DNA from 4 places in the Paenibacillus sp. BGI2013 genome. Region 2 is predicted to be linked to each of the others. Evidence: riboswitches for the same ligand, from Rfam matches in the RefSeq annotation. Region 2 holds a riboswitch; each other region holds the start of a gene.

Region 1 (5,931 bases), on a different contig from region 2:
ACGCCGTATGCTAAACCGTTTCTCCAGCCAGGCAATCAGTACAAACAAAACGATCCCAAGCAGGGATAACAGCACAATAGCGGCAAACATCGCATCCGTGTTCATGTTGCTGGACATGCGGCGGCTGAAGTATCCGAGACCTTTGCTGCCACCGAGCCATTCGCCAATCGTTGCCCCAACCACGCAGTACACCACAGACATCTTTAGCCCGGAGAAAAAAGAAGGAAGTGCCAGCGGAACCTGGAGTTTGCAAAAAATATCCCACTTGCTGGCGCCCATGGTGAGCAGCAGTTCACGCTGCTCTGGATCGCCTTGGCGGAGTCCATCGTAGGTACTGACCACAATGGGAAAGAATGCGATTAAGAACACCACGGCGACTTTGCTCCACAACGTGTAACCAAACCACAGGATAAATACGGGGGACAAGGCAATCAGCGGGATGGTCTGACTGATCACGATGAAGGGATACAAGGCTTTTTCAATCGATCGGTTCATATGCATGCCTGTTGCTAGCGTAATTCCAGTCACTATGGACAAGACAAAACCAACAACAACCTCCATAAAGGTAGCAGGCAAATGGATGGTCAACAGCAGACGACGATGCTCAACCAGTGAGCCTATGATGGCCGTGGGTGCAGGAATGATGAAGGAGGGCACCCATCCCATACGCACGATCACTTCCCAGATCGCCAGTAATAAGAACATGAGCATAATAAACAAACCATATTGGGAAAACGACCTAGAGAGCCACTTCGAACACCACGCCCAGACGCTGACCTCAGCTCTATCGCTTTGCATGCAATTGTTCCTCCAGTTGTTGTCTCATCTGCACGAGAGCCGGTTCGTAGATCATGTTCGAATGCCTTGGGCGTGGTAAAGGAACCGTCATCTCACGCAACTGCTGACCTTGCCCCCCTGGAGTTAACAGAATGATACGGTCACTTAACAGCAGGGCTTCTTCGATGTCATGTGTAATGAACAGCACGGTTTGGCCAATGCCCTCCCAAAGCTCCAGCAACCAGCGATGCATTTCTCGTTTGGTTAAGGCGTCGAGTGCACCGAAGGGTTCATCCAGCAACATGAGCTGCCCGCCTGTAAGCAAGGTACGAAGAAATGCCACCCGCTGCCGCATGCCGCCGGATAACTCATCCGGGTAGGCCTGTTCATAACCCGACAGGCCGAACCTTGCCAACCCAGCTAGGATGTTTGCCCGTAACTTGTCCTTGTCTTGTCGGCCTGGTGCCAGCTCGGCAGGCACCATGCAGTTCTCCATGACGGTACGCCAGGATAACAGCAGATCTTTCTGCGGCATATAGGCGACTCGTCCGAGTCGTTGTCCTTGCGGTACATCAGCTATATCGATGATGCCAACGGTTGGCTCATGCAAGCCTGCGAGCAGCTTGAAGAGCGTGCTTTTACCTGATCCGCTGGAGCCGATGAGCGAGACAAATTCTCCTTGTTGAACCTGAAGCGACACATTGGAGAGCACAGGGGAATCCTTTTTTCCGGGAAAAGCAAAGCTTACGTTGTGAATGGTTACATGGTTATCCATCTGATCCTCCCCCCCTTGATGTCAGACTGCTGGAATAACAACGGCATCCTGTCTCTGCAAAAGAAACAAAAAAGACCCACCCATTTCCGGAGAAATGAGTGGGTCTGTAAGTTAAATCCGCAATTTATCTTCACATACATGAAAAAAATCCGCTTACTAAAAGGCCGCTCCACTTCCCTCCGCTGGTATGATCCAGATCAGGTTCAAAGGGTCCGAATAGTCATATTCGTCTCAGCCGCAAGGCTCCCCTAGTGCAAAAGTTCAAGATATGCAGTTGTGTGTTCAGCATATATCACTTGAACATGAACTGTAAAGAGGCAGCATGATGGATTTCTTGAGATGAGCGTGGAGTCAGACCGGAACAACTGAACAATTTACCTGGGCTCCCTAACCCGATATAATAGTGGTGGCGCATATTGGCCGGATCACAAATGCAGGCGGGATTGTTCTCCCTCCGAAGCAGAATGGGGACCCGAGTTGAAAACGTTCAAAAAAGTATATATTGAGATCACGAGTATCTGCAATCTGACATGCAGCTTCTGTCCGCAGACACAGCGTGCCAAAGGATTCATTGACCCTGAAGTCTTCAACAATATACTGGATCAAGTTAAACCACACACCAATCATATTTATCTACATGTCAAAGGCGAACCCTTGTTGCATCCCAAAATAGATCTGTTGCTCGATTCCGCACATGAAAAGGGACTCAAGGTGAACATTACAACGAATGGTACACTGCTGCCCAAGACTCAGCATAAATTGCTTGGCAAACCGGCGCTGCGGCAGATGAATTTCTCCCTGCACAGCTTCGATGGGCATGAAGGTTCAACAGATCGTGACGGATACCTGCGTCATATTTTGTCCTTTGTACACGAGGCCGTTAAGCACAATGTCATCATCTCATTCCGACTTTGGAATCTGACGCAGGATAACTTCACAAATGCTCAGATGAATCGAAATCGGGAGACCCTTGAAGTATTGGAACGTGAGTTCAATCTGGACTTCCGCATTGAGGAAAAAGTAGTTCCAGGCAGCGGGGTCAAAATTGCCCCGAATGTATACCTGAATCAGGACCATGAGTTCCAGTGGCCAAGTCTGGATGCACCTGAAGATGACGGCAAAGGCTTCTGCCATGCATTGCGTGGTCAGGCAGCTGTGCTTGTAGATGGAACGGTGGTTCCATGCTGTCTCGATGGCGAGGGTGTCATTAACCTCGGTAATGTGCACGAGAAGTCATTCTCGGAGATTATTGAGGGAGAGCGAGCGAACAATCTGGTATATGGCTTCTCCAAGCGGGAAGCTGTGGAAGAGTTGTGTAGAAAGTGCGGTTATCGTCAGAGATTCGGAGCCTGATATCATATATCAGCAAACCGGAAGCCATTCAAGATCACACATTTGGAGACAAATGCAGTGGTCTTTCTTTGTTATCGGGGATTAAGTGAGGGGTATATACGTTACAAATGAGCATACCTGAGGTTGATATCAGCATATTGCTTGAGGGACCTGATATGCAAAAAATGCCGATATGACAGGGATTGTGCGTTGTCATGATATATCTGATCTAATGATTATTCTAGTTACCTTCCTTATTTGGTAGGATTAGGTTGTAGATCGAACAGAGGTGCACCTCTGACGATCTTTCAGGACAAGCTCAGCCTTGTACAATACTAAAAAACAAGAGAATAAGGGAGGAATAAAGTTATGAAAAAAATGTTGACGTTGTTACTGTCTGCTGGTTTGGTTGCTTCTATATTTGGTGCAGTTCCGGCTGCGGCTGCGCCTACGGTTGTAAATTCAACTATTGTTGTTCCAAAGGGCACGACCTATGATGGTCAAGGCAAAACATTTGTAGCTAATCCTTCCACACTGGGCGACGGATCTCAAGCAGAAAATCAGAAGCCAGTCTTCCGTCTGGAGGCAGGGGCCACGCTCAAAAACGTAAACATTGGATCACCAGCTGCTGATGGTGTTCACTGTTATGGCAACTGTAATATATCGAATGTGGTCTGGCAGGACGTGGGCGAGGATGCACTGACATTGAAGTCTGCCGGAACGGTTAACATTACCGGTGGAGCAGCGTATAAGGCTTATGATAAAGTGTTCCAGATGAATGCAGCTGGAACAATTAACATCAAAAATTTCCGTGCAGATGATATTGGCAAACTGGTTCGCCAAAATGGTGGAACTTCCTTTGCAGTTAACATGACGCTGGATAACTCCAACATTTCCAATGTGAAAGATTCGATTATGCGTACAGACAGCAGCACATCACAAGGGAAAATTACGAATACCCGCTATTCCAAAGTGCCAACCCTATTCAAGGGATTTGCTTCAGGTAAGACCAGTCAATCCGGCAATACGCAATATTAAACAGGAGATTGAATCGCTGGAGTTGGTAAAAGTTAAGCTCCACTTGTGATTTGAAGTTAAAATATAACGCCAAAAAGAGCGTCCCAAGGTCATTGCCACAATGACTTTGAGGGCGCTCTTTGTAATGCAGATGTGATAATTTCTGCTGAGCAATGTCTTATAGAGGATGCTCAGACTATTTCTCTCCCGGAACTTCAACGATGACTTTGCCTTTCTCGGGGACAACAGAACCGGTATCGATAGAGCCCAATTTGTTCATGATCTCGTAAGAGGTTTCTTCAAGCATGCGAGAGTACTTGAATGATACGAGTGTTTGACCTGTTACGGAAGGACGAGTCCCTGCTTCAGCAACGGCTTTGTTTTTAATAAAGAACAGGTCACCGATGGTTCCGGCATTTTTGCTGATGTTAGCCTGCCATTGTAACAGTGCACTTCCATTTTTAAGGATATAATAACTGATCAGATCGTTATCCTCAACAACGAAGAAACGATCTTTTTTACCTTGCTCAAAGATGTATTCAATGGATGAATCCACCGGACCCAAAGGATTGCGAATGTCCAGACGTGCTTGTCCCAGTTCAGAGAAACGTGGCAGATGCAGTGCGGCTTCACGCGCCACAGTCAGATCGGAACTGTTATATTCTTTTACAATCGTAGCATCGGTAGTGTAAATGTAGGCTTCCTTGGCCTTCTGGTTCCACTGCACCTTGGCACCAAAAGCTTCACCGATGGCACGGAGCGGAAGCATCGCTTTACCATTCACCAGAATCGGCGCTGAGGATAATGTCGCATTCTGACCGTTTTTCTTCATTGTTTTGCTGTTAGGTGTAAGGACATACTTATCGCTGCCTGTGCTAATGCTGATCTCTTTTGTTTTGTTATTGTAACCAAACGTATAGTTGCCGAGGAATTGAAGCTCCGTCAATGCCACGTACGTAATACCCTGCCGTATTACAACATCATATTGAGCTTGAACATTGTTAATATAAGCTGTCGGTTTAGGTTTAGTTGCTGCGGCTTCCGCCACAGTGGATGAGAGTAAGGCAGGTGCCGTGCCTGCGGTGAGTATCGAAGCGGCAAGGACCATTTGCCATGTTTTAAGCTGCCAAATAGAATTGTAATCTTTCATCACTATCAATCTCCCTTCTAATGTTTAAGACGGATCACATAACCTGAATGTTTCATATTATGGAAAGTGAACCATCAGATTCTTTCCCCTGTTACCCCAAATGAAGCATGATGATTTTTCTAGGGATTGCCACAAATACCCATCTGATGTACATTAGAAGCAATGAAATAAGTGAACCGGGAGCTCAATGAAGTTGGGCTGAGAGAGTGGCCTTGTGCCGCTGACCGTACATCTGATCTGGGTAATGCCAGCGTAGAGAACATGGATTTGCGATATGTAAGGGTGAATTGTGGGAATGAACGTGGATGAACAACAGACCTCTTTGAACTGTGGTGATGTATCTGCCAGGGCGGAGGGGGGGCTGGTTGATATTCCGTATTTTCGACATCCATCCCATACATCATTGTGAGGATTGTACACTGTACGTAAGGCCTTCCCGGAACCGGGGAGGCTTTTTCGTTTATTATGATAAACCCCACAGGGAACAAAGGAAGGACGTAGAGAACATGGCAACAACAGCAGGCAACAAGCGATTGAAACTAACGGATATTCTGGTAACCATCGTGATCGCAGTAGTGTTTGGGGTGATTTACAAGATATGGGGACCTACATATGACTTGATGAAACCATTTGGCGTTCATGCGGAGCAGATGATCTACGGCATGTGGTTTATGGCGGGCACGTTTGCTTTTGTTATCATTCGTAAACCAGGCGTGGCTATTCTTGCCGAAGTTGCGGCTTCAACGGTAAGTGCTTTCTTGGGTAGTGAATGGGGCATGTCGACACTGGTGTATGGCCTGTTGCAAGGATTGGGAGCTGAGATATTCTTCGCCGCATTTTTGTATCGCAAAACCAATCTGTTTGTCACCTGTCTTGCAGC
Region 2 (5,931 bases):
TACCAATGCAAAAGAAAAGCTGTCTCTTGACGATCAAATCTTCTTTACGCTTATGGATCACTTGTCATTTGCCATTGAACGATGGAAAAAAGGTGTAGCATTACAGAATCGCATGTTATGGGAGATCCAGAGGTTTCATCCTGTCGAGTTCGAACTGGGGGTTGAAGCTGTTCATATGTTGAATCTAGAATTGGATATTGAACTACCGGAAGAAGAAGCAGGGAATATCGCTTTTCATTTCGTGAATGCCCAAACACATGAGCAGAATATGGAGCGCACGATGCAATCCGTTAAGATGTTAAAAGATATTTTTAACCTGATACAATACACCTTTGATATGCAATTGAACAAAAACTCCATCCATTATGTGAGACTTGTCACACATTTGCAATTCTTCATCCAGCGTTTACAAGAAGGACGTCTGGGCAATTCGGCGAAAGATTTTATATTTCAGCACATGGTGAAGGAGCATCCGCTTGAATACAAATGCGCGGAGATGATTAAAACCTACGTGCAGAATATGCTGGATATCTCCATATCAAACGAGGAATTATTATATTTGATGATTCACATAGCTCGAATTGTGCAGGAGGATCAGGGTCACGAGGGACGATTATAAAACAAAGTTTATATGCCTGTTAGTGAACAGAAAAAAGATACTTTCTAACGATGACCGTTTTCTCGTATTTTATCGGGAAACGGTCTTTTATTTTTGCAAATATGTAGCGGTTTTTTGATATCCCTTGCGAACGAACTCCAGCTTCCTAAACCCACATAAGATTACCAAGTGATAACATTTTATTGTAATTATTGTAAATTTGTTATATGTAAGCGCTGTCTAAAGAGCTATAATCTATTTATCTGGATGTTAATCCGTTCAGAAATACTTAGACCAAATTAAGAGGAGGAATTGTATGAAACGGTTAGGCCAATGGAATATAACGGCCTTGGTTCTTGTGCTGGTACTCGCCATGCTTCCATTTACGAATGTCTCACATGCAGCCAAAGCAGTTACGGAAGTGGAGGGAGGTCATTTGAGCACAAACTTTGAAGACGGTACACTTCAGGGATGGACTCCACGTGTCGGTAGCGAAAGGCTGACAGTGACACAGCAGGAAGCACACGAAGGTCAGTCCAGCATGCTGGTCGCCAACCGTGAGCGTTCCTATCATGGACCGATGTTATCCATGAAGGATCTGCTTAAGCGTAACCAAGAGTACGAAATTGCGGCATATGTAAGACTTACTCAGGAGCCCACCACGGATCAAACACTACAGCTCACCACATATAAAAAAACAACTTCCGAAAGCTGGAACCCAATCGGTAGCGTGAAAATTGCCAAAACAGAATGGAATACATGGCACAAGATCACCGGAAAATTTCAGTATAGCGATGATCCCACTGAATTGAATTTGTTCATCGAAACACCCTACATCTCTGAAGATAGCGTAGATACGTTATCGTTCTATGTGGATGATGTATCATTTACTCTGGCCGAGCAACTGGAGATTGAAGAAGGTATTCTGTCTCTGAAGGACCTGTATCAAGATGATTTCCCCATTGGTGCAGCGGTGTATCGCTGGCAGTTGGAAGGCGCATACGGACAACTGCTCACAAAGCACTTTAACAGCTTGACCGCAACCTATGAGATGAAACCGAAGTACATGTCTCCTTCCGAAGGTGTTTATGAGTTCGAGGCAGCCGATCAATATGTTCAGTTCGCCGAGGAGCATGGTATGGGCGTACGCGCACATGCGTTGTTGTGGCATATTGATGCAGCAGAGTGGATGTTCAAGGATCCTCAGGGTAACCCTGCGAGTCGAGAATTACTACTTGCCCGGATTCAGGATTACGTTGAAACCGTCATGACCCGATACAAAGGTAAGATCTATGCCTGGGATGTGGTAAACGAGGCGATTGCGGATAGCAATGGTGATGCCAACGGTTTACGTAAAAGTCCCTTTTATGAACTAATTGGTCCGGATTATATTGAGAAAACCTATGAATTCGCTCGTGCAGCCGATCCGAATGCCAAATTATATTACAACGAATACTTCACGGAAATCCCTGAGAAAAGAGAGCATATGTATCAGTTGGTCAAACGACTGAAAGAGAAAGGGCTCATCGATGGTGTGGGTTTGCAATCCCACTATAACCTGGAATCCCCGCCCATCAAGGAAATTGAAAAAACGATCAGCATGTTCGCCGAACTTGGATTGGATATTCAGATCACGGAACTGGATGTGGATAGCGGAATTCCATTTGGTGAAGAGATGTCCGATGAAGTTGCAGTAAAGCAGGCGTATCGATATAAGGAACTGTTGGATTTGTACAAAAAACACAAAGACCACATTTCTTCAGTTACCTTATGGGGACTCCAAGATGAGAAGTCTTACAACAACCAGGCTATGCTGTTTGATTCAGCCCTTAAGGCCAAAAAAGCATACTGGGGACTTGTGGATGAATCCAGCTTGCCTGTGTTGACACAGAGAGCCGTCTCACTTTCGGGTAAACCGGATATCAAAAAACAGTCACAAGATCCGCTCTGGAACAAAGCGGTGTCTACTCCACTGAAGGGTGACTCTGCGGGATCAGCCAGTTTCCGCACCTTATGGGATCATAGTAACCTGTATATCCTCGTGGATGTTCAGGATGCGAAGGCAGATGTGAATGACAAAGTAGATATCTTTGTTGATCTCAATAATGGCAAGACCACTTCATATGAAGTAGATGACCGACATGTAATCATTAAGCGGTCGGGCAAAGCTGAGGGCGTGGAGAAGCGTTCATATCGTGTACGCGAGACCAAAGCCGGATATCAGGTTGAATTGTCCATTCCGTGGGGTGGTATCCAAGTCGGATCAGAATATGAAGCCGGATTGGATATCCGTGTGACTGATGGCGGTTCAAGTGGGACACAACCTTATAATCCACTGTACTGGAATGATCGAACACAATCTCAGGAACAGGATACAAGCAAATACGGCGTGATTCAGCTTGCCCCTATGCCCAAATCTGCACAAGCTGTACAAGGGATTGTTCAGATTGATGGGAAGAAAGACACATCATGGAATAAGGCTGCACCGATTGAAGTAAACCGGTTGAACCAAAGCGAAGGTGCAGAGGCAGTGGCTCGCGCAATGTGGTCAGGTGAATATCTATACCTGCTGATCGACGTCACTGATCCAAACATCATCACAGATAGCATCAACCCATGGGATCAGGATTCGGTTGAGATTTTCCTGGACGAGAATCACCAGCGCACACCGTATTTTCAATATGATGATGCCCAGTTCAGAATCAGTGCAGACAATGTAGGAACCTTTGCAGGGGGTGCCTCACCTGGACGCCTTGTAAGTGCTGTGAAGAAAACAAATAAAGGATATCTCGTAGAAGCCCGAATCCAGTTACATTCACTGACGCCCAAAACAGGAAATGTTCTCGGTTTCGAGCTTCAAATTAACGACAACCAGGGCGGAGGTAAGCAGAGCGTAGCCAAGTGGAATGATACGACCAATGAGAGCTGGAGAAACACTTCCCAGTACGGAATACTCACTTTTGTCGGAAAGAACAAACTCGGACATTAAACCATCGGCAGTAGTTGCAAGAATAGAAAACATCATAACAGTGGCTAAAACTCAACCATTGTTGTGATGGTTTTCATCGTTTACATACGTCACCAAAGGTGATGAGGGGCGATACAATCTGCCTTGACTATATTTAACAGCCCTTGATATACTAAATGGATGTTATTTTTTCTTTTATGGGAATAAGAAAGTAATCAACTACATACAACCGTTTGCGAGGGAGCCTTAACCGGCTGAGAGGGTGTTAAACCGACCTTACCTGACTTGGATAATGCCAACGTAGGGATGCAACGATGAAACACTGTACTTGGGTAGCTCATGCGAACCCCCTTGTTTTAGTGTATTTGTCTGCGAAACATCCTATGGATGTTTCGTTTTTTTGTTTTTAATACGTACATTATGAATTGGAGGAACACATGTTGACTATTTCAGAGAGACTATATCAGGCAGCACAGCCCGTGTGGAAGGAATGTCTCGAGCATCCCTTTGTTAAAGGAATCGGAGATGGTTCCTTACCGGTTGAACAATTTCGTTATTATTTGCTGCAAGACTACTTGTACCTGTTCGATTATGCCCGTGTATTTGCACTAGGTATCGTCAAGTCGCACGACCCCAAATTGATGCAGTTTTTTAGTAAAAACGTAGATAACATCCTGAATGGTGAAATGAAAATTCATCGTTCTTATATGGAGCGATTAGGAATTACAGAGGATCATGTGTTCCAGGTAAAACCTGCACTGAAAAATGCAGCCTATACTAACTATATGCTCTCTATTTCCCATGCGGGTGGCATAGCAGAAGTACTTGTATCCATTCTGGCCTGCTCATGGAGCTATGCGGAGATTGGTCAAGTCCTTGCTCAAAAGCCAGGTGCAGCTGATCATCCTTTTTATGGAGAGTGGATCACAGGATATGCTTCCTCTGAATACAACAGCAACAATCAATCCCTAGTGACGTTAACGGATAAGCTATTAGAAGGCTGTAGCGAGGGAACGTACCAACGGATGGAAGATATTTTCGTGATGTGCAGTCGCTTTGAGCTTGATTTTTGGGAGATGTCATGGAGGTTGGAGCCTTGAGTTCACTAATAGTTAATTCAATTAGCGAGCAGCGTCCATAAACAGTCTCAGGATGAAAAATAAGTAGATTTAAGTAAAGGAACGCTTGTATATGCGTGTTTCGTGACGATGCCAAAAAAAGGGCGGAGTGTATCCGCCTTTTTTATTGTTGAAATTCTTGACACAGGAACATTTTGTTCACTGAAGTCTCTAGCTAAAATCAAAAAGGGTGTCAGGACGGAATGTTCATAGCAGTCTGAATATTTTTCAGATCGAGCTGAATTTGCTCTGCAATATGGTAAGGGTGGTATAAGCCATGCTGCACCATGTAATTTGATATCTTTTCATGAGAGTCTATGGCTTCATCGAGCTGTTTCATCAAAATTTGTTTGATTTCGGGGGTGGCACATTCGGTCACAGCCATGGCGTAGTTTCTGACACCGCTCTTGGCGTTCATCAAAAAATCCATTGCGATCACGTCATCGGTCAGCGTATTAAGACCAGTCATGTGTTCTAATATTGGGTTCATTTTTTTATCTCCTATACAGTCGCTTTAGACAGCACTCCACCGAGCTCCTGAAGCTGCTGTTGTGATAATGTCGCATCTTGTTGCAAAATTTGCTTGAGCTCCGGGTCGGTTACCAGAGCTTGCATGGTCTTGGATTTTGTCATGCAAACCGTCTTGAACGCAGCTATTTCATGCACCTCGAGCATCTCATGCAAAGCGTATGTGGAATCCATTCAGATTGTCCTCCCATGTATCAATTCATATTTAAGGCTTTAAGATGACTTTAATGCAATCGTCCGTTTTTGTATCGAACACTTCATAGCCCCGCTTGGCCTCGCTGAGCGGAATGACGTGCGTAACAATGTCCCCAGGGTCCACTTTGCCAGACGTAACCAACTCGTACATGTATGGCATGTAGTGAATGACCGGAGCTTGTCCGGAACGGATATTCACGTTTCGCTGCATGATGTCACCGAGCGGGAATCCGTTATAACGTCCGCCGTATACACCAGTGACTTGAATGGTGCCACCTTTGCGGACAGCCTGAGATGCAATGATAAATGCACTCATGGTGCCGCCTTGCAGTTTCATACCGCTGGCTAGAAATTCAAGATCGCTCATCTTGCCGTCCATTCCTACCGCATCAATCACGACATCGGCGCCGCCTTTGGTCATTTCCTTGAGAGTGTTCCCAATATTCTTATCCTGTTCGAAGTTTACGATTTCCACATTGTTTGTTCGCTTTGCATGCTTTAAGCGGTAATCGACATAGTCGACG
Region 3 (5,931 bases), on a different contig from region 2:
ATTGAAAGACCGGGTGACCCATACCAACGGTATCATTCAGCTCGCCTTCCTTGGCTTCAATGGAAGTAATGAGACTGAGATTGAGTTAATTCAAGGATACAGCGACAAGCTGCCTTCTGAAGGTACGGTGCACCATTTTGCGATCCACGTGGATGATCTTGATTCTGAGTACAAACGCATTCAATCCACCGAAGCCGAATTTATCGACGGAGAGATTATCACACTGCCTAACGGTTACCGCTATTTCTTCATCTATGGACCTGAAAAGGAATGGATTGAGTTCTTCCAGCGCTAAGAAATGGAGCTGATTTCATGAACATTTTAATTACCGGCGCAGCCGGAAAAATTGGACGTGACTTGTCCCAATACTTGTCAGATACATTTCACCTGCGACTAACGGATTTGAATATCTACAGACTGCATACGTATCAAGGGACAGGCCATGAGATCATGACACTGGATGTGACAGACCCCGAAGCCTGTCAGCATGCTTGCGAAGGCATGGATGTGGTTGTACATCTGGCGGGAGATCCTTCCCCGCATGCCGGATTTTATGAATCGTTGTTGGACATCAATATCAAAGGCACATTTAATGTATTCCGTGCAGCCAAAGACCAAGGTGTACGAAGAGTCATTCTGGCAAGCAGTGCACAGACGATTGAGGGGTATCCCATTGATGCTCAGGTCTATCCGGACATGCCGACACGCCCACGGAATTTGTACGGGGTTAGCAAATGTTTTGGAGAATCGCTCGCTTCCTATTTTGCGTATACCGAAGGTTTACAAAGTGTAGCAATACGTATAGGTGCATATGATGATTTTCAACCGGACGGACCCGTGCTGGAGGCAAGGGATATGAGCGCGTATATTAGTCCGGCTGACTTGTGTGATTTGATGTTCAAAGCAATTACAACTACCGATCTGGAACCCTTCACCATACTGCATGGGATCTCGAATAATCGGTTTAAACGATTAAATCTGGAAACCACTCAGAAACAGGTAGGTTATGACCCAAAATCCGATGCTTTTGCACTCAGTCAGATTGCCTTATATGATTCCCCACGATAATTATTGAAAATAACACATCCAAACAGGCTGTTATACATATGTATAACGGCCTGTTTATAACTTATACGTGTCCCTATCCAGTTCATGACTGGACAGGTCCTACCCTCTGGCCTATAATTACACCTAGTAATGCCCGTAACTTCATAGTTTCCCAGGGGAGTCGGAATTGGCCGGCTGAGAGTGTATCCCACCAAGATACTAACCCTTAGACCTGATCTGGATCATGCCAGCGTAGGAATCGGAGTATATCGAAATGGCACAGCCCTATGGCTGAACGCCACCTCTCTAACGCCTGCACGCGTCCCGGAATACGGGACGCTTTTTTAATGTTCTTTTATATAGCCAGAGAGCTAAAAAAAGTGACGTTATCCAGATCTCAACTGGTATAAATCTGTCGATTTATGCAAGATGATTGGATATGAAGCCAAGGAGTACCCCGTGCCAATCGGCCGGACATACCGAAGGAGAGAACCACAGATGAAATGGCGTAAAACGATGGGATTGTTGCTCTTATGCGTGCTTATGGTGACTGTAGCCGCATGTGGTGGCAAAGAAGCTGCCCCAGCTGGGCAGAACGGCAACACAAATACGGAAAGCAGCAACGAAGGTGACACTGCCGCCCTGAAAGATATTAAAGTGGTGCTCGACTGGACACCAAATACGAATCATACAGGCCTGTATGCAGCTGTAGATCAAGGTTTTTATAAAGCCGAAGGCTTGAACGTGGAGATTGTACAACCAGGTGCCGGTGGCGCAGATACAATGGTTGCCTCAAATGAAGTACCGTTTGGCGTAAGTTATCAGGAGAGTGTAACTCAAGCCCGCACACAGGGTGTTCCACTCGTCTCCATCGCAGCAGTTATTCAGCATAATACATCCGGGTTCGCTGCTCCGGCGGATCGGAATATCAAGTCACCGAAAGATTTTGAAGGTAAAACCTATGGCGGTTGGGGTTCCCCAGTCGAAGAAGCCGTGATGCAATCCATTATGGAAGGCGACGGAGCCGATGTATCCAAAGTGAAAAACATTAATATGGGTGACGCCGACTTTTTCACCGCAGTAAAACGGGACATTGATTTTGCATGGATTTTCTACGCCTGGACGGGGATTGAAGCCGAACTGCGCGGGGAACCGATCGACATGTTATATGTGAAGGATTATTCAGATGCACTGGATTATTACACGCCTGTCCTCGTAACAAACGAGCAAACGATCCAAAACGACCCTGAGTTGGTGAAAGCATTCCTGAAAGCCACCTCCGAAGGGTATCAATACGCAATTGATCATCCCGAAAACGCAGCCAACATTCTGATCAAGGCCGTACCGGATCTGGATAAGGAATTGGTGCTGGCAAGCCAGAAGTGGCTTAGTCCCAAGTACACAGATGACGCCCCGCGCTGGGGAGAACAAAAACAGGAAGTCTGGCAGAACTACACCGACTGGATGTTTAGCAAAAAACTGCTTGATGAACAGATCGATGTGAGCAAGGCATATACAAACGCGTTTTTACCCCAATAAAAATTGCTTAAGTTTAACTTTTTTACACAAGAACGAAGAGTGCAGAACCCATCTGAAGAAGCGAAGCGCTCACCTAAAAGCTTTCTGAAAGAAAGCTGCATCGGAAGCATACGCTATCCCCGGATTTCCTCCATTGGAATTCATTAAAGAAATCCGGGGATAACAGTGATCGGAAGAGGGTACTGCAATCGGAGTGATAAGTGTAAACCTGGTTCAATTCATGCAATTTATCACGAAAGGAGCCGTGATCTCTCATGGCAAGCACACTACTTAGTATTCAGGTTATCCCGAAAACGCCAAATGGCGAGAACTCTTATCCTTATGTAGATCGCGCCATTGAAGTTATTCAGCAATCCGGCCTGAAATATCAGGTGAACGCGCTCGACACCACGATGGAGGGGGAACTGGAGGAACTGCTGGAAGTTGTACGTAAGATGCACGAGGTACTTGTGGAGACTGGCAGCCCAAGCATCATCTCCCAGATCAAAATCGCCCATAGCCCTGCTGGCTTCAGCATGGATACCCTGACGGAGAAATACCGCTAATGCCTGCCTATTTTAAAAGTGTATGGCCGCCCTTTGTGGCGGTTATTCTCTTTATAGCGATATGGCAGGGAGCCGTCTCCCTCTTCCATATTGAGAAATGGATGCTGCCTGCACCGTCCGATATCGCCCGCGAAGCGGCAACCCAGGCCGAACGGCTTGGCATGCACGCTTCCGCAACCATTCAGTTAACGCTGATTGGATTCGCCGCTGGAACAGCGGTTGGATTACTGATTGCGATGGTACTGCATTTGGTCCCTTTTCTCAAGTCAGCCCTGTATCCTTTACTTATTCTTAGTCAAAATATTCCGACCATCGCGCTCGCGCCGCTCCTGTTAATCTGGTTCGGATTCGGGCTACTGCCCAAGCTGATTACGATCATTCTGGTCTGCTTCTTCCCCGTTGCAGTGGCGGCCATGGATGGCTTGACCCGTACTGACGCGGCGATGATGAACTATATGCGCATGGCTGGTGCGAAACGTCATCAGATCTTCTGGAAGCTGGAGCTCCCCCATGCGCTGCCATCCGTGTTCTCCGGTGTCAAAATCGCCGCTACCTATAGCGTGATGGGCGCCATCATCGCCGAATGGATTGGTGCAGACAAGGGTATTGGTTATTATATGATGTTGCAAAAGTCGGCTTATCGTACGGACCGTCTATTCGTGGCGATCATGATTATTGTCGCGCTCAGCTTGCTGCTCTTCCTGTTCATTGCCCTGCTGGAGAAGCTGCTCGTGCGCTGGCGGCCACAAAAGCGGTAGTAAAGAAGTAATCTGTATATTAGGAAGTGATGACCATATGAATCTGCAACAGGATGAACAAGTCCAGCCTGGACGAGGAGCAAGTGTAATGGAGCCAACGCACGGTGAAAAGTTTAACTCGGCTACGCCTGATCGACCTGCCAACACGACTCCTGCTCCGGTTCCACCTGCACTGGATGTTGTTAATGTTCATGCATCATTCCGTGAACGGCGCAACAAGCTACCGGTTCTGAACGGCCTGTCCCTGACTGTGGAGCAAGGCGAGTTTGTTGCTATCGTTGGACCTTCTGGCTGTGGCAAAAGCACCCTGTTCCATATCATCGGTGGTCTGCTGAAGCCACAGGAAGGCCAAGTGCTTATGAACGGTCAGAATGTAACGGGACAGCGTGGCAAGATTAGTTATATGCCGCAACAACCCGCTCTTTTCCCTTGGCGTACCATTGAAGACAATGTACTGCTTGCTGGTGAAGTAGCTTCAAGTGCTCCCCCTCGGGCCGAAGCACTTGAGGAAGCTCGTAAGTGGTTAAGCAGCGTGGGTCTTGCCGGGTTTGAGCAGGCCTATCCTCATATGCTGTCGGGCGGAATGCAGCAGCGTGCTGCTTTTCTGCGCGCCCTGCTCAGTCCGCAGGAGCTGATGCTACTGGACGAACCCTTCAGCGCACTGGATGCACTGACACGTAGCGACATGCAGCGCTGGCTACTTGATATCTGGGAACAGAACCGCCGCTCGGTGCTGTTCATCACCCATAATATCGAAGAAGCATTACTGCTAGCGGATCGGGTCTATGTATTATCCAACCGACCTGCAACAGTGTTGCACGAGGTACATGTTCCTTTTGATCGCCCAAGACGAGAAGAAATTACGGAGGAATCCGCTTTTCTGGAGCGTAAACGGCAGATTGCTCAGTGGATGAGAGAAGAACAGCAGAAAGCCCGCCTATAATAATAGCGCGGGTTTTTTAAGTTATTATTTTCCTTTATTGGGTGATCCACCATAAGAAATTCTGCGTAACATAGTTAGAATATAAATGACCACAAGGAGGAATTCCCGCGTGCATTCTCAAGCTTTTGCACCATTAATTGATGCTCATATTCACTTCGATCAGTATACCTCTGACAAACAACGCGAGATGCTGTTATCTTTCCCGTCTCAACAAGTCGAGGCAGTCATCGCCGTGTCCATGAATCTCGCTTCTGCCCAGGCCAACCTGGAGCTTGCAAAGCAACATCCACGCAACATCTATCCGGCCTTCGGTTTCCATCCGGAACAGGAACTACCATCCGTTGCAGAAATGGACCTGTTCTTCCAATGGATCGAGAAGCATATGGGACAAGCCACAGCCATAGGAGAAGTTGGCCTTCCCTATTACAATCGTCAGGAAGCGGAGCAGGCAGGGCAGCACTTCGATCAGAGCGGGTATATCAAGCTGCTTGAACGTTTCATCCAACTTGCCAAAAAGCACAACAAACCACTTGTCCTTCATGCGGTATACGATGATGCCGATATCGTCTGTGATCTGCTGGAGCAATATCAGTTCCGACGTGCTCATTTCCACTGGTTCAAAGGTTCTTGCCAAACCGTAAGGCGCATGGCGGACAACGGTTATTTCATTTCCTTCACGCCGGATATTCGGTATGAAGAAGAGATTCGCGAACTCGCCCGGCAATATCCATCGGAACAAGTGATGGCCGAGACCGACGGACCTTGGCCCTTCGAAGGACCATTTCAGGGACGAATGACACACCCGGCCATGACCAGACAGGTCATCCAGGCATGGAGTGAGATCACTGGCATGGGAACCGAGCGGGCCGCCCGGCTCTTTTATCAGAACACAAAGCGTTTCTACGGCTTAACTTGAGTACAATCAGGTAACAGCAAGTACACTCGCATGCCCTGCCAGCACAGCACAAAGAAGCCAGTCGGCTTCGCCACCGACTGACTTCTAATTTACTATATATATCAGTTGAACTAACCATTTACACAAGAACGTAGAGGACAGAAATAACCTGAGGAAGCAACGCGTTCCCCTAAAAGCTTTCTG
Region 4 (5,931 bases), on a different contig from region 2:
TAAAGTCTTTGTTAAATATGTTTATGTAATATAGGTAGAGTAAATTTAAATTCACAAAAGAGAACGATATAAAAATCGTTCTCTTTTACACATTTCACTCAAAAAGAGAGGTGAATAAATTAATGCGATTTTTATATATTCTTATCTTGTTCCTAGTCGGTATGGGTTCTTCCGCACTTCTACATGCTAGTAATCTTAAACTTTCTGATGGCGTGCTGTTTGTCATCGCAGGCATCCTATTTCAGATTTGGCGTAAGTTGGATTGAATCCAAGAGTTACGGTGAAGCGGGTTTGGCCTTGTCCAAACATTAATCAATATTTATAATTTAAAGCTTCAAAAAAACCTTCATCACTTGGCTCCCTTAGGAGCGCATCCGGTACTCCTCAGCCTTCGCCTGCATCCCTGCGGCTACGGCCTCGTCTTCGGGCAATTTCTGTTCAGCAGCGTAAGCACGAATGTCCTGCGTGATGCGCATGCTACAGAACTTTGGTCCGCACATGGAGCAGAAATGAGCTTCTTTGGCCCCTTCTGCTGGCAGCGTCTCATCATGGTAGGACAGCGCACGTTCCGGGTCCAGCGACAGGTTGAACTGGTCCCGCCAACGGAACTCGAAGCGTGCCTTGGACAATGCGTCATCGCGGCGCTGGGCACGTGGATGTCCCTTCGCCAGATCGGCGGCATGAGCTGCGATCTTGTAGGCTATAACCCCTTCCCGCACATCATCCTTATTGGGAAGGCCCAAATGTTCTTTTGGCGTAACATAACAGAGCATCGACGTGCCGAACCAGCCAATCATGGCCGCACCAATGGCGGATGTGATGTGATCGTAACCCGGGGCAATGTCGGTCGTCAGCGGCCCCAACGTATAGAACGGTGCCTCTTTACAGATCTCCATCTGCAAGTCCACATTCTCCTTGATCTTATGCATCGGCACATGCCCAGGACCTTCGATCATCACCTGCACATCGTGCTTCCACGCAATCTGCGTCAGTTCCCCGAGCGTAGCCAGTTCCGCCATCTGAGCCTCGTCATTGGCATCGTAGATACTGCCTGGACGAAGTCCATCTCCCAGCGAAAACGCTACATCATACCTTTTCATAATCTCACAGATTTCTTCAAAATGGGTATACAAAAAATTCTCCTGATGATGCGCCAGACACCATGCTGCCATAATGGAACCGCCCCGAGACACAATGCCTGTCATTCGCTTGGCGGTCATGGGGATATAACGCAGCAGTACACCTGCATGAATCGTAAAGTAGTCCACGCCCTGCTCTGCCTGCTCAATGAGTGTGTCACGGTACAACTCCCAGGTCAGCGCTTCCGCTTCGCCATTCACCTTCTCCAGCGCCTGATACAGCGGCACCGTACCAATCGGCACAGGTGAATTACGGATGATCCATTCCCGGGTGGTATGGATGTTTTTGCCTGTGGATAGATCCATCACGGTATCCGATCCCCAGCGTACCGCCCAAGTCATCTTCTCCACCTCTTCCTCGATGGAGGAAGATACAGAAGAGTTGCCTATATTGGCATTGATCTTCACATGAAAATGACGACCAATCAACATCGGCTCACTCTCCGGGTGATTGATGTTGGACGGCAGGATGGCCCGTCCACTCGCCAGCTCCTGCCTTACAAATTCCGGTTCCACGCCTTCACGAATGGCGGCGAATTCCATCTCTGCCGTAATGACTCCCTGCCTCGCGTAATGCATCTGAGTCACACAACGTCCTGGCTGTGCCCGCAGCGGTTTGCCTCGTAATCCGGGGTACTCTTCAGCGCCAGCTCTCTTCCCTCCGGGCTTCAGTCCGTTATCCTCCGGTTTAACCGTACGACCCTGATAAGCTTCAACATCGCCACGCTCTGTGATCCAGCGGGTGCGCAGGGCTGGCAAACCTGCGCGGATATCCGCATGAAATGCGGGATCGGTCATGGGGCCGCTCGTATCATAGACACGCAGCGGTTCGTTATGCTCCACCCCTTGGGGAGTATTCGTGTCATGAAGGGCTATCTCACGTTCCGGTACAGCAATGTCCGGCCGTGAGCCCTGAATGTAGACTTTGCGGCTGCCCGGAAAAGGCTGAACCCGTCCGGCCGCGCTTGTTTCCTTTTCCACCTGCTGATCGTTATGTTCCCGTTCCATCGCTTGTTGTCCCATTTGATTTCCTGTACTCATGTTCGCTTGTCTCCTCCTCAGTGTTCGTCGCTTGTTTGGTTGGAATAGTCATTAGCTCACTTACGTACCTGTCCCAAATCATGCGCAATGCAGAGAAGAAAGAGCGATCCTACACCAGACCAGGGGAGACATAATTTATGTACAGTTCACAACAGACCGGAAGGCAGCACAGATCATGGATCTATGGTGACTTCCCTCCTCATCCAAGCCCACTTTCGCAGGTATTGAAAAAGAAGTCGATGGAGTATGCGCTATATCGCCCGTTCCCTGTATATAAAAAAGCCGGTCCCCGAAGGAACCGACTTTTATGTCCATCACCAATAATGCACCTTTATGCAGCTCCTTAACGGAGCCCTACAAGGGTCACATCATGTGGTGGTTGTGGTCATATCGCCGATTACTTCCCTACGCTGGTATGATCCAGATCAGGTGCAAAGGGTCCGGAATCTCATGCGATTCCGTCTCAGTCCGGACAATTCGGACTCCCCCAGTAACGTTAATAAGTTGCGGCTTACATAAGCCGCTGTTCATATTCAATGAAGCTGGCCCCGTTGGGCCGTCCATTACAGAGTAGCGCAACCGGAACATAAAAACAACCTTTATATTCCAAATGATCAAACTCTATTGGAGAAAAAACTTACCTCAACATCAGGATAACATGAGCCCCATTTGCGTAGCAGCATCCTTCAACACAGGTGCGTATTCATGCAATGTCTCCTGTGAGAGTCGGCTGACAGGCCCTGAGACCGAGAGTGCGGCTGCAATATTGCCTCTGCGATCCATAATCGGTACCGATACCGCGGCAGCTCCCGGCTCACGTTCCTCATAACTCGTCGCATATCCGTTATCCCGGATATCTCCCATCTGCGCCAAATACACCGCGGGATCAATAAACACCGGCCATTCCGGCCCGTTCATCAGTTCTTCACGATCCTCGTCCGTGGCAAACGCCATCAGGACTTTGCTGGAAGCCCCCACAGACAGCGGGAGTCTAACACCAACGGGAGCAACTCGGCGGATCGCCTGATCACTTTGCACCGCCTGAATACGAATCCGTTCACTCCCATCACGCAGGTACAGACTCACGGTCTCCCCCAATCGATCTCTCAGTCGCTCCATCGCAGGCAACAGCAGAATAGCGGGATCATCACTGCGGGACATATGAGCTGACAGCTCCCAGATTCGGATGCCAAGTCGGTACTTCTCTGTTGCTGCATCGCGGATCACGAACCCTCGATCCTCCAGCGTAGCCATCAAACGGTGGACTGTACTTTTGTGCAGGCCGATCTGGCTGGCAATTTCGGTGAGTCCCAGATCACTGCGTGTGGTAAAACATAATAATATATCCAGCGCCCGTTCCACAGCCCGGACGGTTAACTTGCGATCTTCCATGGCATAATGCCCTCCTCATGTTTCATCACATGAAACTTGGTTACATAAATTATATGAGAAACGGTCTCATCTGTAAACCAAAAAGAGCCAAAATCAAAATAGGCCAACGTGTAAATTTTCCCTTTTTATAAGACTTAATCCCCTGTAATTTACACACTAAGGTAATGTTACCCATATATCTTAAGAACTATATAACAATTGCGTAACAAATGCCCTCAATCAATTGACTTTGACTATATTGGAACATACGATAAAGATATATTACATTAAGATATCGCTCTGAAGCAGGCTCTGAAATCGACGCAATTCTCTTTTCATGTCGTTGTTATCTTCAACTGAACTTCAAAGGAGGGGCATTCATGTATCAATCATCCCAGAGCGAAGCCCCGCTGCAAACAAAAGTGTCCGATCTGCCCTCTTCCCTATCACCGAGGCTGATTCGGTTCAAACATATTATCGTAGCGTTGCTGCTCTCCGTTGTATTTTTTCTACTGTTTTGTTTTATTGCACTGCATGGTTATATCGCATGGGTATTATCCAATCCAACGGTAGCGCCAGTCTTCTCCAATCCGATGCAAGCCAAGAACATGAAGTACGAAGACATCACGTTCCCGGCAGCAGATGGCAGCCGGACGATGCAGGGATGGTATATACCTGCTGACAATGCTGCAAGCAAAACGATTATTTTCAGTCACGGCTATGGTGCCAATCGTGAAGAAACATGGGTACCCATGTATGACCTGGCACACTATGCCCATCAACTTGGGTTCAACGTGGTCATGTTCGATTATGGCTTCGCCTCACAGGTGAACAAAGCTGTAGCCACAGGTGGCAAAGCTGAGTCACAGCAATTGCTCGGTGCGATCCAGTTCGCCAAGCAACGTGGTGCGCAGGAACTGGTTGTCTGGGGTTTCTCGATGGGTGCCGGTACAGCGTTACAAACCGGACTGATTACGAAGGAAGTGGATGCAATGATTCTGGACAGTGCGTTCCTGCTGGAGCCAGATACGCTGTACCACAACATTCACAACCAGATCGATCTGCCACGTCAGCCTACACTGGAGATCATGAAACTGTTGTTCCCTGTTCTGAATGGTACCGGATTACAACAGATTCCATACCAGGAAGTGAAAAAGGAAGATTATCCGTTCCCGATTTTCTTCATCCATGGTACAGAGGACGAGAAGGCGCCTTATCCAATTGCGGAGCAACTCGCCGCCAACCAGACCAATCCGTACTCGGATGTATGGATTGTCCAGGATGCGCATCATGAGTTGATCTTCCGGGAGCATCCAAAGGAATATCTGCGCCGTGTCTCAACTTTCCTGAGTCATGTAACGAAAACAAGCAGTGACGATGTGCAAAACACGAATAATGGAGAATAACCAAATTTCAATCATTGAATTTTTTCCAGAGCCCTCAGGGGCTCTTTTTTTTGCACTCATAGGACAACAAGCTCGCGGAATATACTCTTGGGACGCATGAACAGACGGTCTGCATGCAATGAATTTCATCTGAAGGAGGTTCAACATAGATGAACTGGTATGGATATGGTCACCTGCTGCCTCTGCGAACATTGGAGGAAATTCGTTTTTGGAAAGAGCAGGAGAAAGAACATACACTCGTGATTCGTGCCCTGGTTCCTGATCTGGAGCCCCCATACGTCAAGCTATTGGAGGAATGGGAGGTTACCTTTGCAAACAGTGAGCGAGTAGCCAATCAGCTTTTAAAACAACTATTGCCCGCAACCCATCCACCTGCTCCCTACATGGTTCGTTGTATCGATCAACTTGTGTTGGCAGCTCGGCAGCAATCGAGAGAGTTCATCAAACAGCTGTATGTTCTTCTGGAGCAAAGTGCTGCTGTGCAAGCTGTTCCGCTTGCCAAAGTACTCATTCTGCATTTTATCCGCGAGTCGGAGTATTTTCTGGGTGTATTGGATACGCTTGGCCAACCGGGCATCTTGCGTGAGACGGATTCGGAGCCATCACTTTTTCTGGAAAATGCGCTGCATACGTCAGAGTCAGGAAGCATCCATCGCCAAGCTTCAGAAGCTCCAACTTCTCCAGAGGGAAATGTAAATGCACCTGCCGCTCCAGCTCAGATCCAATCCGCAACCGTTCAACCGTCTTCTACCGGAACAACACAAGCCACACCCAGCTCTACAGCACCTCCTGTAAAAGAAAAGCCGGTTCCCATTGGAGGACACACACTGCCGCCTCTCCCCTATGCGTACAATGCGCTGGAGCCACATATTGATGAGCTGACGATGCGTATCCATCATGACAAACACCATCAATCTTATGTGGACGGACTGAATGTAGCAGAGAAGAAGCTGGCGGAATCGCGAAAAAAGAAT

What was found. A riboswitch is a leader RNA that binds a small molecule or an ion and turns the genes downstream of it on or off. The one in region 2 is predicted to bind thiamine pyrophosphate.
Region 1: another riboswitch for thiamine pyrophosphate. It lies ahead of CXK86_RS23165 (ABC transporter ATP-binding protein); the one in region 2 lies ahead of tenA (thiaminase II).
Region 3: another riboswitch for thiamine pyrophosphate. It lies ahead of CXK86_RS27255 (ABC transporter substrate-binding protein); the one in region 2 lies ahead of tenA (thiaminase II).
Region 4: another riboswitch for thiamine pyrophosphate. It lies ahead of thiC (phosphomethylpyrimidine synthase ThiC); the one in region 2 lies ahead of tenA (thiaminase II).

Annotation. Positions count from the first base shown of each region.
Region 1 is NZ_PJFA01000011.1:10,160-16,090, forward strand. Features, by position in the region: gene CXK86_RS23160 (ABC transporter permease) at 1-798, opposite strand, end outside; gene CXK86_RS23165 (ABC transporter ATP-binding protein) at 785-1,552, opposite strand; TPP riboswitch at 1,710-1,812, opposite strand; gene CXK86_RS23170 (radical SAM/SPASM domain-containing protein) at 2,030-2,905, shown strand; gene CXK86_RS23175 (pectate lyase) at 3,254-3,922, shown strand; gene CXK86_RS23180 (copper amine oxidase N-terminal domain-containing protein) at 4,098-5,051, opposite strand; gene CXK86_RS23185 (ECF transporter S component) at 5,558-5,931, shown strand, end outside.
Region 2 is NZ_PJFA01000004.1:429,960-435,890, forward strand. Features, by position in the region: gene CXK86_RS12850 (PRD domain-containing protein) at 1-619, shown strand, start outside; gene CXK86_RS12855 (endo-1,4-beta-xylanase) at 915-3,587, shown strand; TPP riboswitch at 3,794-3,891, shown strand; gene tenA (thiaminase II) at 4,004-4,666, shown strand; gene CXK86_RS12865 (spore coat protein) at 4,878-5,174, opposite strand; gene CXK86_RS12870 (hypothetical protein) at 5,186-5,386, opposite strand; gene CXK86_RS12875 (zinc-dependent alcohol dehydrogenase) at 5,418-5,931, opposite strand, start outside.
Region 3 is NZ_PJFA01000015.1:145,788-151,718, reverse strand. Features, by position in the region: gene CXK86_RS27265 (VOC family protein) at 1-295, shown strand, start outside; gene CXK86_RS27260 (NAD-dependent epimerase/dehydratase family protein) at 313-1,068, shown strand; TPP riboswitch at 1,212-1,324, shown strand; gene CXK86_RS27255 (ABC transporter substrate-binding protein) at 1,546-2,586, shown strand; gene CXK86_RS27250 (thiamine-binding protein) at 2,841-3,131, shown strand; gene CXK86_RS27245 (ABC transporter permease) at 3,131-3,889, shown strand; gene CXK86_RS27240 (ABC transporter ATP-binding protein) at 3,927-4,832, shown strand; gene CXK86_RS27235 (TatD family hydrolase) at 4,918-5,748, shown strand.
Region 4 is NZ_PJFA01000023.1:51,442-57,372, reverse strand. Features, by position in the region: gene thiC (phosphomethylpyrimidine synthase ThiC) at 363-2,147, opposite strand; TPP riboswitch at 2,566-2,679, opposite strand; gene CXK86_RS30595 (IclR family transcriptional regulator) at 2,829-3,572, opposite strand; gene CXK86_RS30590 (alpha/beta hydrolase) at 3,932-4,957, shown strand; gene CXK86_RS30585 (Fe-Mn family superoxide dismutase) at 5,107-5,931, shown strand, end outside.